DNA from 2 places in the Ensifer sp. ENS09 genome. Region 1 is predicted to be linked to the other one. Evidence: riboswitches for the same ligand, from Rfam matches in the RefSeq annotation. Region 1 holds a riboswitch; the other holds the start of a gene.
What was found. A riboswitch is a leader RNA that binds a small molecule or an ion and turns the genes downstream of it on or off. The one in region 1 is predicted to bind cobalamin.

Region 1 (7,057 bases):
GCCACCACGCCCCAGATAAACAGCGATATGCCGACCTCCTGCAGACCCGCGACGAAGCCGGGTCCGGCGCCGATGCCGACGACGGCGATGAAGATGTTGAGGCCGAGCGTGTTCATCAGCCAGAGCGCCGGCGACGGGATCCGCCCGAAGGCGGGGTAGGTGGTGCGCAGCCAGCCGAGCACCAGGCCCGCCAAAAGCGCGCCGCCGGAAGTCGAAAGGCCGATCGGGATTCCGCCGATCGTGATCGTAAGCGCCCCGATCATCGCGCCGATGAAGAGCCCCCAGCCGAGGAAGGCGATATCGGTCGTCTCGACGGGACGGTCGGCAAAACCGAGCGCCTTGATCGCGGCTTCGACATGCTGCTTGGCCCCGCCGATGGTAACGATGTCGCCGCGCTCGACGGTGGTCCCGGGCAAGACCGGGATCTCGACCAGCGAGCGGATGATCTTGCGGGCATAGACGCCACGCGCCCAGTCCATGGTGCTGACTTCCGCAAGCGTCTTGCCGGCGAGCGCCTTGCTGGTCACGTAGACATCGAGGACTTCGGCTTCGGCATTCAGCAGTTCCTTGTCCTCGACCTCGACAAGCTTCGAATCGAGATTCTCGACGAGCAGGGCACGCCGGCCGGAGAAGGCGACGACGTCGCCGGGCTGCAGTACGGTGTTGCCGTCCGCTTCGATGATCTCGCTGCCGCGCCGGACCCGCTCGACATAGACGCGGATGCCGGGAAGCAGGTTCTTGACCGGCGTCCCGGTCAGGCCGCTTGCCGCATCGATCCGGTAGGCCCGAAGACCGAAGTCGTGGTAGGCGCTGGTGATGCCGGGCTCGGCGCTGGATGTGCCGCCGCCGAGCTTGGCCTCGTATTCCCGGCAGGCCGCCGGAAGGTCGATGCCGAGAAGCTTCGGACCGAGTTGGGCGAGGATGATCGCCGAGCCGATCGTGCCCCAGATATACGTGACCGCGTAGGCGATCGGGATCTGGTCGGAGAAGGTCTTGGCCTGTTCCGGTGTCAGCCCCAGCGAGTTGATCTGGTCCGTGGCGACGCCGATAGCCGCCGAAATCGTCTGCGAACCGGCATACATGCCGGCGCCGTAGCCGAGCGGAAGCCCGGCGATTAGCGCGCAGAGATAGGGAACGATGAGGCAGAGCACGAGGACCGAGAGCGCAAAGGCGATCTGTTTCGGCCCGTCGGTGCTTAGGCCCCGCACGAATTGCGGGCCTACGCCGTAGCCTACGGCGAAGAGGAAGATCAGGAACAGCGTTGATTTCAGGTCACCGGAAACCTGGATGCCCAGCTGCCCGATGAGAACGCCCGCAAGCAGCGTGGCGGTGACATTTCCAAGGTTGAACCCCGCGACCTTGATCGGACCGATGAGGAAGCCGATGCCGAGGGCGAGGAAGACGGCGACGGGTGGATAGGTCCGAAGCGTGTCGACGAAAAAATCGATGGGGTTCACTGCTGCTATTCCCTTCAGAAAGTTGAGTTGCCATCACTTCATTTCGGGATCTGCGCGGCTAAGTTGAGCTTGTTTTCGGATCTCGTCGATGCCCAATCTTAATTCCGGCAATTGTTGCCTCGGTCGTCGAAATTCTCAACCGGCATAGGGTTACGTGAGCGTAACGTATGTTACATTTCAGCGGTTTTACTTGGGGTGCGCACTCGCAGGCGCCGCGATGCGTCCGCCGCCTGCGATCGAAAGACGGATGCGCGCGGCCGGATCGCGCCGGAACTTCAACTCTGGTGTTGTAATTCGTAATGTTATCTCGCAACGTGAGGCATGAGGCGTTTTCTCTTGGCTATGCTTGAACATACGGCTGGAGGCGCAAGGAATGATGGGCCTTTCTGCTTGCGATAGGGGCGACAGAACTTCGAAGGGTCGAGATGAAACGCGGCATCGTCTCCGCAAGCGCGGCCGGTTCGTAAGGTGACGAGGAGGGGGAGCAATGATGGATGAGGTTATCCGTAGGCTGGGGGCGCTTGGCGTTCAGCTTCCAACGCCGCCGAAGCCGCTCGGCGCTTATCGCGCGGTGATCGAGGCGGGCGAGATGCTTCATGTCTCGATGCAGGGGCCGCTGCTCGACGGGCGCTTCGTGCATACGGGGCTGCTCGGGCGCGACGTGACGATCGACGAGGGGCGCAAGGCGGCCGAGCTGGCGGTGCTCAACGCGCTGGCGCAGATCCACGAACATCTCGGCCGTTTCGAGCGCATTCGCCAGATCGTCCGGCTGGAGGGGCATGTCGCCTGCACCGAGGATTTCCTCGATCATCCGAAGGTGCTCGACGGCGCCTCCGAGTTTCTGGCTGCCGCCTTTGGCGAAAGGGCCGGCCATATCCGCTCCGTCTGCGGCGTGCGCAACCTGCCGGGCAACGCCGCGGTGGCGGTGACGCTGACGGCCGAGCTCTTTCCGCCGGAGTTCTGAGGCGGCACGGCCGCCTGTCGGCCGCAAGGCGGATTCCGGCCGTGGAGCGTCGGATCGTGTCCGACGCTCAATTTTCGGCTTGCATGATGTAATGTTATTTAATAACGAATTGCGCATGACGATACGCCGCATGTTGATAGATCCTTCCCGCCTGTGCCGTGCGGTTGTCTCCCCCGCCGATTCATGCGAGGAAGGCGGTGATGGTGCTGCGTCCGCGACAATGCGGAGGCGGCTGAAAAGGGAACACGGAACGGACGACCCTGATGGGGCCGAAACCGTGGCTGCCCCCGCAACTGTGAGCGGAAAGCGCATTCACACCATGTCACTGGCGATCAGCCGGGAAGACGTGGATGCGCCACGACCCGCGAGCCAGGAGACCTGCCATCGAACCGATCAACCACAACGGACGGGGTGTTCCGATGGAAAAGAACTGGCTTTCGCACGACGGCTATCCGTCCTTCTGCCGTTTCGCCATCTCTTGCCGTCAGTCCGGCGGAGGGCAGGAATGGCTGAGCCGAATTTCCGACAGCACAAGATAACGGTCTGCACCGATTGCCGCTTCACCGGTGGCCCCTGCGCGCCCGGTGCCGAGCTGATCAAGCGGCTGAACGGCAGCATTGCCGCACTCGGCGCGCCGCTCGATCGTGACTTCTCGATTGCCGGCACGGTGTGCATGGCGGCCTGCACGCGGCCCTGCACCATCGCCTTCCAGGCGACGGGGAAGGCAACCTATCTCTTCGGCGACGTCTCGCCGGACGAAGACATCGACGATCTCGTACGCTTTGCCACAACCTATGCCGAGCGTGGCGATGGCATGACGCGGGCGGCCGAGCGGCCACGCGGGTTGAAAGGCAAGACGCTTGCCCGCATCCCCGCAGCGATGCTCGTTTCCGAAGACCTCGGCGGGCACTTCCAATGAGGGCGCGGGGAGGGATCAACCCATGAGCTGTACGGCGACGGGAGCGGCACTCAAGGTCGAGGGCCTCCACTGGGGGCCGCGCGCGGGGCTGACGCTGGTCAAGGACATCGGCTTTTCGATCGCGGCGGGCAGCCGGCTTGCGATCCTCGGGCCGAACGGTGCCGGCAAGACCTCGCTCCTGCGCTGCCTCTACCGGGCGGTGCAGCCGAACTCCGGCCGTGTTTCGGTCGATGGCATCGATCTCTGGTCGATCTCGGCGCGCGAGGCAGCAAGGACGATCGCCGTCGTCCTTCAGGAAATGCCCGGCGACTTTCCCTTCAGCGTGCGCGACGTCGTGATGATGGGGCGCATTCCGCGGCGGGAAGGCTTGAGCGGCTGGAGCGATTTCGACCGCGATCGGGTACAGCATGCGCTGGCGCATCTCGATCTCGCGCATCTTGCCGGTCGCCAGTTCTCGACGCTTTCGGGCGGTGAGAAGCAGCGGGTGCTGATCGCCCGCGCGCTGGCGCAGGAGCCGCGCATCATCATCCTCGACGAGCCGACCAACCATCTCGACATCCGTCACCAGCTCGAAATCCTCGAGTTGCTGCAGACGCTGAAGCTGACGATCGTCTCGACGCTGCACGACATCAATCTCGCCGCCGAGTTTGCGACCGACGTCGCGATCCTGACTGCCGGGCGGCTGACGGCCTTCGGCACGCCCGAAGAGGTGCTCAGCCCCGGCGAACTTTCGGCCGCCTTCGGCGTCACTGCCACCGTTCACAATGCCGCCGGCGGCGGCGCCCGATTTTCCTTTTCACTTCCTCGACAGGGATCTATTTCATGAAGATCAATATTGCCCCATTTTCCCTTCTTTTCGTGCTGGCCGCCGCCACGCCGGCGCTCGCCTATCCGGTCACGGTCAAGAGCTGCAACCGCGAGGTGACCTTCGACGCGGCGCCGCAGCGCGCGATCGCCAACGACGTCAACCTGGTGGAGATGATGCTGGCGCTGAGGCTGCAGGATCGCATGGTCGGCTATACCGGCGTTTCCGGCTGGAAGACGCTGGACGAGAAGCTGCGCGAAGGCGTCAAGGAACTGCCGGAGCTTTCGGAGAAGTATCCGACCAAGGAAGTGTTGCTCAACGCCGACGCCGACTTCCTCTTTGCCGGCTGGAACTACGGCATGAAGGTCGGCGGCGAGGTCACGCCCGAAACCTTGGCGCCCTTCAAGATCGGCGTCTACGAGCTGACCGAATCCTGCATCCACGTGATGGCCAAGGCAAAGCCGACGATGGACGACATGTTCGTCGATCTTCTCAATCTCGGCCGCATTTTCGGCGTCGAGGATCGCGCCGAGACGCTTGTTGACGGCTACCGCCGCCAGCTTGCCGAAATCACCAAGGCGAATGCCGGCAAGGCACAGCCGACACGGGTCTTTGTCTATGATTCCGGCGAGGAGAAGCCCTTCACCTCCGGCCGCTTCGGCATTCCGACGGCGATGATCGAGGCCGCCGGCGGCGCCAACATCATGGACGATGTCGACAAGAGCTGGGTGGAGATCTCCTGGGAGCCGGTGATCGAGCGCAATCCGGAAGTGGTGGTCATCGTCAACTACGGCGAGGTGAAGGCCGAGGACAAGATAGCCTTCATGAAGACCAATCCGGCATTCAAGAATGTCGATGCCGTCAGGAACGATCGCTTCGTCGTGCTCGACTATGTCGAGGCGACGCCGGGGCCGCGCAACATCGACGCCATCGCCCGTCTCGCCAAGACCTTTCACGGCGAAGGCCTGTAACCGATGCTGGCTGAGGATACGTCGGCTGACACCGTTGCGGTTCCGCGTGCCGCGTCTCAACGGGTGGCCCGCAGCGGTCTCGGCCTTGCCGCGGGCCTGCTGCTGCTCCTCCTGACGGTGACGGCCGCCGTATCGCTCGGCTCGGCGCAGATCCCGGTTGCAACCATCTGGTCGATCATCGCCAGCAAGATTTCGCCCGGTAGCGTCGAGGTCTTCTGGTCGGCGGGCCGCGAGAGCATCGTCTGGGACGTGCGCCTGCCGCGGGTGATGTTGGCAGGCCTCGTCGGGGCCGGACTGGGGCTGACGGGCGCCGTGCTGCAGGCGGTCACGCGCAATCCGCTCGCTGATCCGCATCTGCTCGGCGTTTCCTCCGGTGGAGCGCTTGGCGCGATCGTGGCGCTGCTGCACACCGGCATGATCCTCGGCCTTGCCACGGTGCCGCTCTTTGCCTTTGCCGGCGCGCTGCTCGCAACCGTGCTGGTCGCCTATGTCTCCCGCGTGCTCGGCAGCAGCGCCGACCGCCTGGTGCTCGCCGGGGTCGCGGTCGCCTTCGTCTTAACGTCCGTCGGCAACCTCATGATTTTCCTTGGGGATCCGAGGGCGACCCACACGGTCATCTTCTGGATGCTCGGCGGCCTTGGTCTGGCGCAATGGTCGCAGCTCGTCTATCCCGGCGGGGTGCTTTTCGTCTCGCTCGCCTGGCTGATGATACGGGCGCGCGAGATCAATGCGCTCGCCATGGGCGACGAAACGGCGATGACGCTGGGCATTCCCGTGCGCCGCTTCCGGCTGACGCTGTTCGTCGTCACCGCACTTCTGACCGGGGTGATGGTCGCCTTTTCCGGCGCGATCGGTTTCGTCGGGCTGATGGTGCCGCATTTCGTGCGGCTCCTGGCCGGCAGCGACAACGTCAGGGTCATTCCGCTTTCGGCCTTCTTCGGGGCGCTGACGCTCATCCTTGCGGATCTGACGGCCCGCGTCATCATGGCGCCGGAGGACATGCCGATCGGCGTCGTCACCGGGCTCGTCGGCGGCATCGCCTTCATTGCCATCCTGAAGCGACGCGCGTAAGGCGGGTAGGAACAAGTTATGGACAAGGGGCGGTCCCGGCCTATGTGTTAGCGGGGGCCGAGCGATCGGCCATTGGGCCGCATGAGGAGCATATGGCGAACGAAGCTGACATTTGCACGCCGCAGGACGTTCTGGACTTCTGGTTTGGCGAACTCACCTATGACGACTGGTTCGGGACGAGCCACGAGCTCGACCAGGCCTGCATCCGCCGTTTCCAGGCGTCGCACCTGGCGCTGGCCCGGGGCGTCGACGAGATCTGGCGGGCGAGCCCGGAAAACCGGCTGGCGGCGATCGTGCTTTTGGACCAGATGCCGCGCAACATGTATCGCGGCACGCCGCTCGCCTTTGCCACCGATTGCCTGGCGCTGCACGAGGCGAAGCTTGCCGTCGGCACCGGCGCTGACATGGCGATCAAGCCGGAGTGGCGCGCCTTCGTCTATCTGCCCTTCGAGCATTCGGAAAACCTTACCGACCAGACCATGTCGGTGAAGCTCTTTACCGAGCTCGGCGATGCCGATTATCTCGACTATGCCATCCGGCACCGCGAGGTGATCGAGCAGTTCGGCCGCTTCCCGCATCGCAACGCCTTCCTGGCGCGGCCGTCGACGGAGGCCGAACTTGCCTATCTGGCGCAGCCCGGCGCCGGTTTTTAACGGGAAAGCGGGCACTGACGGGGATTTATCGCCGTTCTTTGCATCTTTCCGCCGTCTTTCGTATTCACATCGAAACGTGAAGACGGCCGGAGCGATTCCGGACCACGGTCTCAATCTGCAAGGATCATGAAATTGCGTTCTGTCGGAAAACTGCCCGCCATTCTCGTCTGCCTGCTGGCGCTTGCCGTGGGCGGCCCGGTCATGGCCCAGAAGGCGG
Region 2 (7,057 bases), on a different contig from region 1:
CGGCCTTGAGCGGCAGGCCCTCGCGCAGCGCCGGCTCGTCGATCTGGATGATGGCGATGCCCGATGCCTCGAGGTCCCTGACTTCGTCGCTAAGCGCCAGCGCGATCTGCCGGCACACCACCGACCGCGGCAGGTCGTCGCGCACGAAGGACCATTGCAGCATGGTGACCGGACCCGTTAGCATGCCCTTGACCGGTCGATCGGTCAGTGACTGTGCAAAGGCCGCCCATTCGACCGTCATCGGGTTTGGCCGAGAAACGTCGCCGAAGATGATCGGCGGGCGCACGTAGCGCGAACCGTAGCTCTGTACCCAGCCACTTCGGGTAAAGGCGTAGCCCGAGAGCTGCTCGCCGAAATACTGCACCATGTCATTGCGCTCGAACTCGCCATGTACCAGCACGTCGATGCCGATCTCCTCCTGCCAGCGCACCGCCTGCTCGGTCTCCCGGCGCAGATAGGCGGTGTAGTCGACATAGCTGAGTTCGCCCTTGGCATGCAGGGAACGGGCCTGCCGTACTTCCGGCGTCTGCGGGAAGGAGCCGATCGTCGTCGTCGGGAAAAGCGGCAACGGCAGCGCGTCCGCCTGGAGCGCGCGACGGGCCGGGAAGGGAGGCCGGCGCTCGCTGTCGGCTGCCGTCAGCGCCTTCAGTCGCCCGGCAACGAGTGGATCATGGATCCTGAGCGACGTCAGACGCGCCTTGGCAGCTTCGCTCGATGCCGCAAAGGCCCTTTCCGGATGGGCAAGCCCCGGCTCGAAGGCGCGGGCAAGAAGGCTCAACTCGTCGAGCTTCTGCACGGCGAAAGCGAGCCACGAGGCAAGCTCCGGGTCGAGCGCCTGTTCCAGATCGAGGTCGACGGGCACATGCAGGAGCGAGCACGAGGGCGCAAGCTCGATCCGGTCCCGGCCATGGGCGGAGATGAGCGGCTGCAGGCGGCGCAACAGGCCGGCAAGATCCGTCCTCCAGACGTTGCGGCCGTCGATGATGCCGAGCGACAGCACTCGGTCAGCCGGAGCGGACTGGAGGAGGACCTCGATCTGCTGCGGCGCGCGCACGAGATCGACATGCAGGCCCGCGATCGGCAGCGCCAGGGCGCTCACCATATTGTCGCCGATCGCGCCGAAATAGGTCGCAAGCATGATCCGGAGCCCGGGAACCTTCGCCCGGAACGTATGATAGGCAAGGTCCAGGGCCTGCCTTTCCCGGTTGGTGAGATCGAGCACCAGACTAGGCTCGTCGATCTGAACCCAGTCGGCGCCGGCATTGGCAAGTTCGGTTAGCAGCTCGACGTAAACGGGAAGCAAGCGTTCGATCAGATCCAGGGGATCGAAATCTCCGCCCTTCGCCTTGCCGAGCTTGAGGAAGGTCACCGGGCCAAGCAGGACCGGGCGGGTTCGATAGCCGAGGGCTTCGGCCTCGAGAAAGGCTTCGAGCGGCCGGTTATGCGTCAGCGCAAAGCGTTGATCCGCTTCGAATTCGGGCACCATGTAGTGGTAGTTGGTATCGAACCACTTGGTCATCTCGAGTGCGGCGTTGCCGCCGTCACCCGCATGCGTGCAACCGGAAGCGCAGGGCGAACCGGTCGAGCCGCGCGCCATGGCGAAATAGGTATCGAGATCGACGGGACCGCCCTTCCAGCCATAGGCGGCCGGGACCGCACCGACGAGCACGGCAGTATCGAGCACGTGGTCGTAGAACGAGAAATCGTTCGAAGGGAGGATGTCGATGCCGCGCGCCTTTTGCGCCGCCCAGTTTTCGGCCCGAAGCCGGCGGCCGACGTCGAAAAGGTCGTCACGGCTGATCTTGCCGGACCAGTAGCGTTCAAGCGCGAATTTCAGTTCGCGGTGTCGGCCGATGCGCGGGAAGCCGAGATTGGCAGTCTTGATGGTCATTTCCTTACCCCGAAGGTTGAAGGGCAAGGCTTGAATGCGACGCATCCGCGACGCGAGAAGTGTCCCGCGTCGTCAACGCGCCCCATCGGACACCCCGCCCGTGGACGTTGTTCATCGCGGCAGGTCTCCTGGCTTGCGGGTCAACGCGGACCGTTCCGTCTTCCCGAGGCGTCTTCCTCAGTGACATCATCGAACGGCCGCTCTCCGCCTACAGTTGCGGGGGCAGCTCCGGCCTGGGCGCTTGTCAGCGCCGCACCGAATTCCCTCTTAGCTCCGCCCCGCCGGATGGCGAGGCGCAGAACCACGATGCCTGGACAATGCCCTGCAATCGCTCGGCCGTCAATCGCATAAAGAAATGCTTATGTCTTTATTCTCTCCGGCCTGGGCGCGGGGCGAAACGCGGCCAATGCGCGGTCCTTCGCTGCAAACTGCTTTCGCGGCGGGTTGCACCGGCACGGGCTTGGGCTCCTCCGGCCAGTGCCACGGATCCGCGGTGTCGCCGACGTGCGCACGGATATGTTCCTGGTCCCGCGTCAGGCCGATATCCCGGAGCTGGAACTCGTTGAACGTGTCTATGTCGACCGGAGCACTGAGGGTCCTGTCGGCCCAATTCAGGGCATGGTAAATCATTGATCGCACTGCGCTAAGCATTGCTATCCTCACTTCTCTACAAGGCGTGTGTTCGCGAAAAAAGTGAGGTTTTTTGGCGTTTCGCGCAAAGCGATTTCTCGCATGCTGGCATAAAGAATGCTTATCTCAGCGTCATGAGCAAGATTCCCCCTATGAGTGCAGTGCGCGCCTTTGAGGCCGCCGCCAGGCACCTGAGTTTCACCCGCGCCGCCGAAGAGCTTGGCATGACGCAGGCGGCCGTCAGCTATCAGATCCGGTTGTTGGAGGAACGCATCGGCGCGCCGCTCTTTGTCCGCCTTCCGCGCGAGGTGCGGCTGACCGGTGCCGGGCGGCAGCTGGCGCCAAAGGTAACCGAAGCGATCGATCTTTTAGGGGCGGCCTTCTCGGAGATTGCCGACAAGACCGAACATCACCTGCACATTTCGGTGCTACCGACCGTCGTTTCGAGCTGGCTCGGCCAGCGGCTCGCCACCTTCCAGACCGCGCATCCGAACATCAGCATCAGGGTCCACATGTCGACCGAGCTGGTCGATTTCAAGCGTGACGCTATCGATCTCGCGGTGCGCAGCGGTGCCGGCGACTGGCCGGGAAACGATGTCTTTCCCTTGTTTCCGCTCGATTACGTGCCGGTCTGCACGCCGTCCTTCCTGGAGAAACATCAACTCAAGGAGCCCGCCGATGTTCTGAGGATCCGGCGTTTCGGCAATGCCAACTGGTGGCGGCGGTGGATGATCGAAACCGGCGTCGAGCCGCCGGCGAGCAATGGTACCGAGCTGATCTTCGACGTCCAGGCGATGGATGTCGCCACCATCCTGGCGGATCACGGCATGGCGATTGCCGTCTCGACCTTCCTGATGGATGAACTGAAGAGCGGCCGGCTGATCCGGCCGTTCGAGCATGTGGTGCGCGACGGCCGCGCCTATTGGCTGGTTTATCCGCAAAGCACCAGGCGGCAGAAGAAGATCCAGGCCTTTCGCGACTGGGTCGTCGCGGAAGCAGACGCGTCGAATGCGATGCTTGCGACCGTCATGGAGCAGTCCTGTCCGGCATCTTTTCGGGGCGAACTCGGCGCAAAGTGGTGAGCCTGGGGAAAGAAGTAGCAGACGCATCTGGTGCCGCGTGTGCCGGTTCGCGCCGGCCGGGCTTCTGAAAATGACGCTTTCATGGAGAAACTGAAAATCAGCTGAGAACGGCTGTTACCAAACTGACATGGCGGCTCCCTAAAGACTGCGGCCAACCGCAGAGAAGGGGAGAAGACAGCCCTCCGACGCGGATACCGCAAGCCATCGTCGGAGGCCCGTTTCCATGAAAATCGTCCAGATCAGCGACACCCATCTCAGCCCCGCCAAAAGCCATTTCAACGGCAATTGGGAACCGGTTCGCGCCTGGATCGAGGCGGTAAAACCCGATCTCGTCATCCACACGGGCGATGTCACCATCGATGGTGCCGACCATGAGGACGATATCACCTTCTCGCTCGATCTGATCGGTCAGCTCTCGATGCCGGTCGCGATCGTTCCCGGCAATCACGATGTCGGCCATCTGCCGGGCTCGCACCAGCCTGTGGATCCCGTCCGGCTTGCCCGCTGGCGCCGTCTCGCCGGTCCGGACTACTGGGGCCGCGACCATGGCGACTGGCGGCTGCTCGGCCTCAACAGCCTGCTGATCGGCTTCGAAGACGAGGAAGAAGACAGGCAATTTGCCTGGCTGGAGGAACAACTGCTTGGTCGCGACGGTCGCCGGGTGGCGGTCTTCGCCCACAAGCCGCTCTTCGTCGACGACCCGGCCGAGGGCGACACCGGCTACTGGGGCATCCGTCCCCGCCAGCGCCAGCGCCTCTTTGATCTTTTCGCCGAAGCCGAGGTGGCGTTGCATGCAAGCGGTCACCTGCACTGGGCCTGGACCGGCGAACATGCCGGGACGTCGCTCGTCTGGGCGCCGCCGACCTCCTTCATCATCGACACGCTGGAACGGCCGATGCCGGGCGAGCGGCTGGTCGGTGCCGTCGTGCACGAACTCACCGATGCCGGCGTGACCAGCGAAATCGTGGCGGTGCCGGGTCTGACGAGCCACGTGCTCGACCCGATCGTCGAGGACGTTTATCCGCTCGCCGCCAAGAAGAAGGTTCGCGTGGAGGCAGCGCAATGAGCGTGCTTTCGCTGGATGGCATCACCAAGTCCTATGGCGGCAACGCCATCCTGAAGGGCGTCAGCCTGGAGGCGGAAGCCGGCGAGTTCATTGCGCTCGTCGGCCCTTCCGGCTGCGGCAAGAGCACGCTTCTGCGCATCGTCGCGGGCCTCGATCACGGCGATGCCGGCGAGATCGTGATCGGCGGCCGCAGTGTCGCGCGGATGGCGGCGGCCGATCGCAACGTGGCGATGGTGTTCCAGTCCTACGCGCTCTATCCGCACCTGACCGCAGGTCAAAACATTTCGGTGCCGCTCGCCATGCGGCGCCTGACGGCGATGCAGCGCTTGCCGGTCATCGGCAATCTCCTGCCGGGGCAGAAGCAGATCCGCAGCGATATCCAGCGCCAGGTCAAGGAGATGGCCGGAGCGCTGAAGATCGATCATCTGCTCGACCGCAAGCCCGGCCAGATGTCCGGCGGCCAGCGCCAGCGCGTAGCGCTTGCCCGCGCCATGGTGCGCCGCCCGGCCGTCTTCCTGATGGATGAGCCGCTCTCCAATCTCGACGCCAACCTGCGCGTCCATGCCCGCGGCGAAATCGTCGACCTGCACCGCCGCGCCGGCGTGCCGACACTCTATGTCACGCACGACCAGTCCGAAGCGCTGTCGATGGCCGACCGCGTCGCCGTCATGATCGGCGGCAATCTCTTGCAACTGGCGAGCCCGAAGGAGATCTACGACAACCCCTCCCATATCGAGGTTGCGCGCTTCCTTGGCCAGCCGAAGATCAACGTGCTCGAAACCCGCACGGATACGGCAAGCATCGTGCGCTTCGGCGATCTCGTGCTTCTGGCAAGCCGCGGGCAGGCGCCGGATGCACCGGTGAAGCTCGCAATCCGCCCGGAATTCGTGCGCTTCCATACGGCAGGCGCCGGCCGGCTGACTGCGCGGGTCGAGCGCATGGAGTTTCTCGGCTCCGAGGTGATCGTCCACGCACGCCTCGATGCGATCGGCGAGGTGGTCACCGCCAAGTCAGCACCCGCCGAAGCCGCAGCACTCGCGATCGGTCAGCCCGTCGATGTCGCGTTCATGCCGGAACGGGCGATGCTGTTCGACGGCGAGGGCACCCGGGTGGCAGCCGAGCCGGTCGCTATCGCCGCGACGCTGGAGAAGGTCCATGGCTAGTGTCGCAACCTTCGAAACGGCGATCGCTGCGCACCATCCCGACCGCCGCGAAGCGCGCATCGCCTGGTTGCTGGCGCTGCCGGCCATCACGCTGCTCTTCCTCTTCATCCTGCTACCGACCGCAGCCGTGATCGTGCTCGGCTTCACCGATTTCGAGCTCGGCTACAGCAGCTTCCGTTTCGTCGGTTTCGAGAACTATGCCGAGCTCTTCGGCGACCGCACCTTCCGTCGCTCGCTCTGGAACACCGCCGTCTACACCGCGATCGTCACGCCGGTATCGATCCTGCTTTCGCTGGCGATCGCCATGTTGATCGAGGCGGAAACCAAGGGCAGGGCCCTTTTTCGGACCGTCTATTTCCTGCCGGTCGCCTCGCTGCTCGTCGCCATGGCCACGGTCTGGCAATTCCTGTTCCACCCGACCATCGGCCCGATCAACACCTTCCTCGCCGTTTTCGGCATCGCCGGCCCCAACTGGCTCGGCGCCTCCAGCACGGTGCTCTACGGTCTCTCGATCATCGGCATCTGGCAGTCCGTCGGCTTCAACATGGTGCTGTTCCTCGCCGGCCTCACCGCCATCCCGCGGGAACTCTACGCCGCAGCCGAAGTCGATGGCGCAAAATCCTGGTTCGATCGTTTTCGGCTGGTGACCTGGCCGATGCTCGGGCCGACGACGCTGTTCGTCACCACCATCAGCATCATCAATTCGGTGAAGGTGTTCGAGACGGTGAAGACGCTGACCGAAGGCGGTCCGAACAAGGCGTCGGAAGTGCTGCTCTTCACCATCTACCAGGAAGGCTTCGTCTATCTGCGCGTCGGCTACGCCTCGGCGATGACCGTGGTCTTCCTCGCAATCCTCGTCGTCCTGATGTTTCTGCAGTACCGCGTGCTTGACCGGAAGGTGCACTACGCATGACCAGCAACGCCTTCTCCGTCGCCCGCATCGCCCGTCTGACGGTGCTGTCGCTCGGCGCTCTTATCTTCCTTGCACCGTACATCTTCATGGTCTCGACCGCAGGCAAGGCGCAGAGCGAGATCTTTTCCTCGTCGCTGTCGCTGATTCCTGAGCAGTGGTCCTACATCGAGAACTTCTCCAAGGCGCTGTCGCGCGTCTCGATGTCGACGCTGCTCTTCAACGGCGTGATCGTCTGCGCGCTGATCTTCGTCATCCAGATCGTCGTCGCCATACCTTGCGCCTATGCCATGGCGAAGCTGAAGTTCCGGGCCG

Region 2: linked by a shared signal. The riboswitch ahead of metE (5-methyltetrahydropteroyltriglutamate--homocysteine S-methyltransferase) and the one ahead of IB267_RS03690 (DUF1636 domain-containing protein) in region 1 are both predicted to bind cobalamin.

What each region holds. Positions count from the first base shown of each region.
Region 1 covers NZ_JACVBP010000001.1:740,888-747,944, reverse strand. The annotation lists gene aspT (aspartate-alanine antiporter) at 1-1,457, opposite strand, end outside; gene IB267_RS03695 (RidA family protein) at 1,945-2,421, shown strand; cobalamin riboswitch at 2,606-2,822, shown strand; gene IB267_RS03690 (DUF1636 domain-containing protein) at 2,927-3,340, shown strand; gene IB267_RS03685 (ABC transporter ATP-binding protein) at 3,363-4,166, shown strand; gene IB267_RS03680 (ABC transporter substrate-binding protein) at 4,163-5,116, shown strand; gene IB267_RS03675 (iron ABC transporter permease) at 5,120-6,187, shown strand; gene IB267_RS03670 (DUF924 family protein) at 6,280-6,840, shown strand; gene IB267_RS03665 (mechanosensitive ion channel family protein) at 6,967-7,057, shown strand, end outside.
Region 2 covers NZ_JACVBP010000005.1:176,260-183,316, forward strand. The annotation lists gene metE (5-methyltetrahydropteroyltriglutamate--homocysteine S-methyltransferase) at 1-1,891, opposite strand, end outside; cobalamin riboswitch at 1,992-2,212, opposite strand; gene IB267_RS25415 (hypothetical protein) at 2,231-2,521, opposite strand; gene IB267_RS25420 (LysR substrate-binding domain-containing protein) at 2,674-3,603, shown strand; gene IB267_RS25425 (metallophosphoesterase) at 3,827-4,669, shown strand; gene IB267_RS25430 (ABC transporter ATP-binding protein) at 4,666-5,832, shown strand; gene IB267_RS25435 (carbohydrate ABC transporter permease) at 5,825-6,745, shown strand; gene IB267_RS25440 (carbohydrate ABC transporter permease) at 6,742-7,057, shown strand, end outside.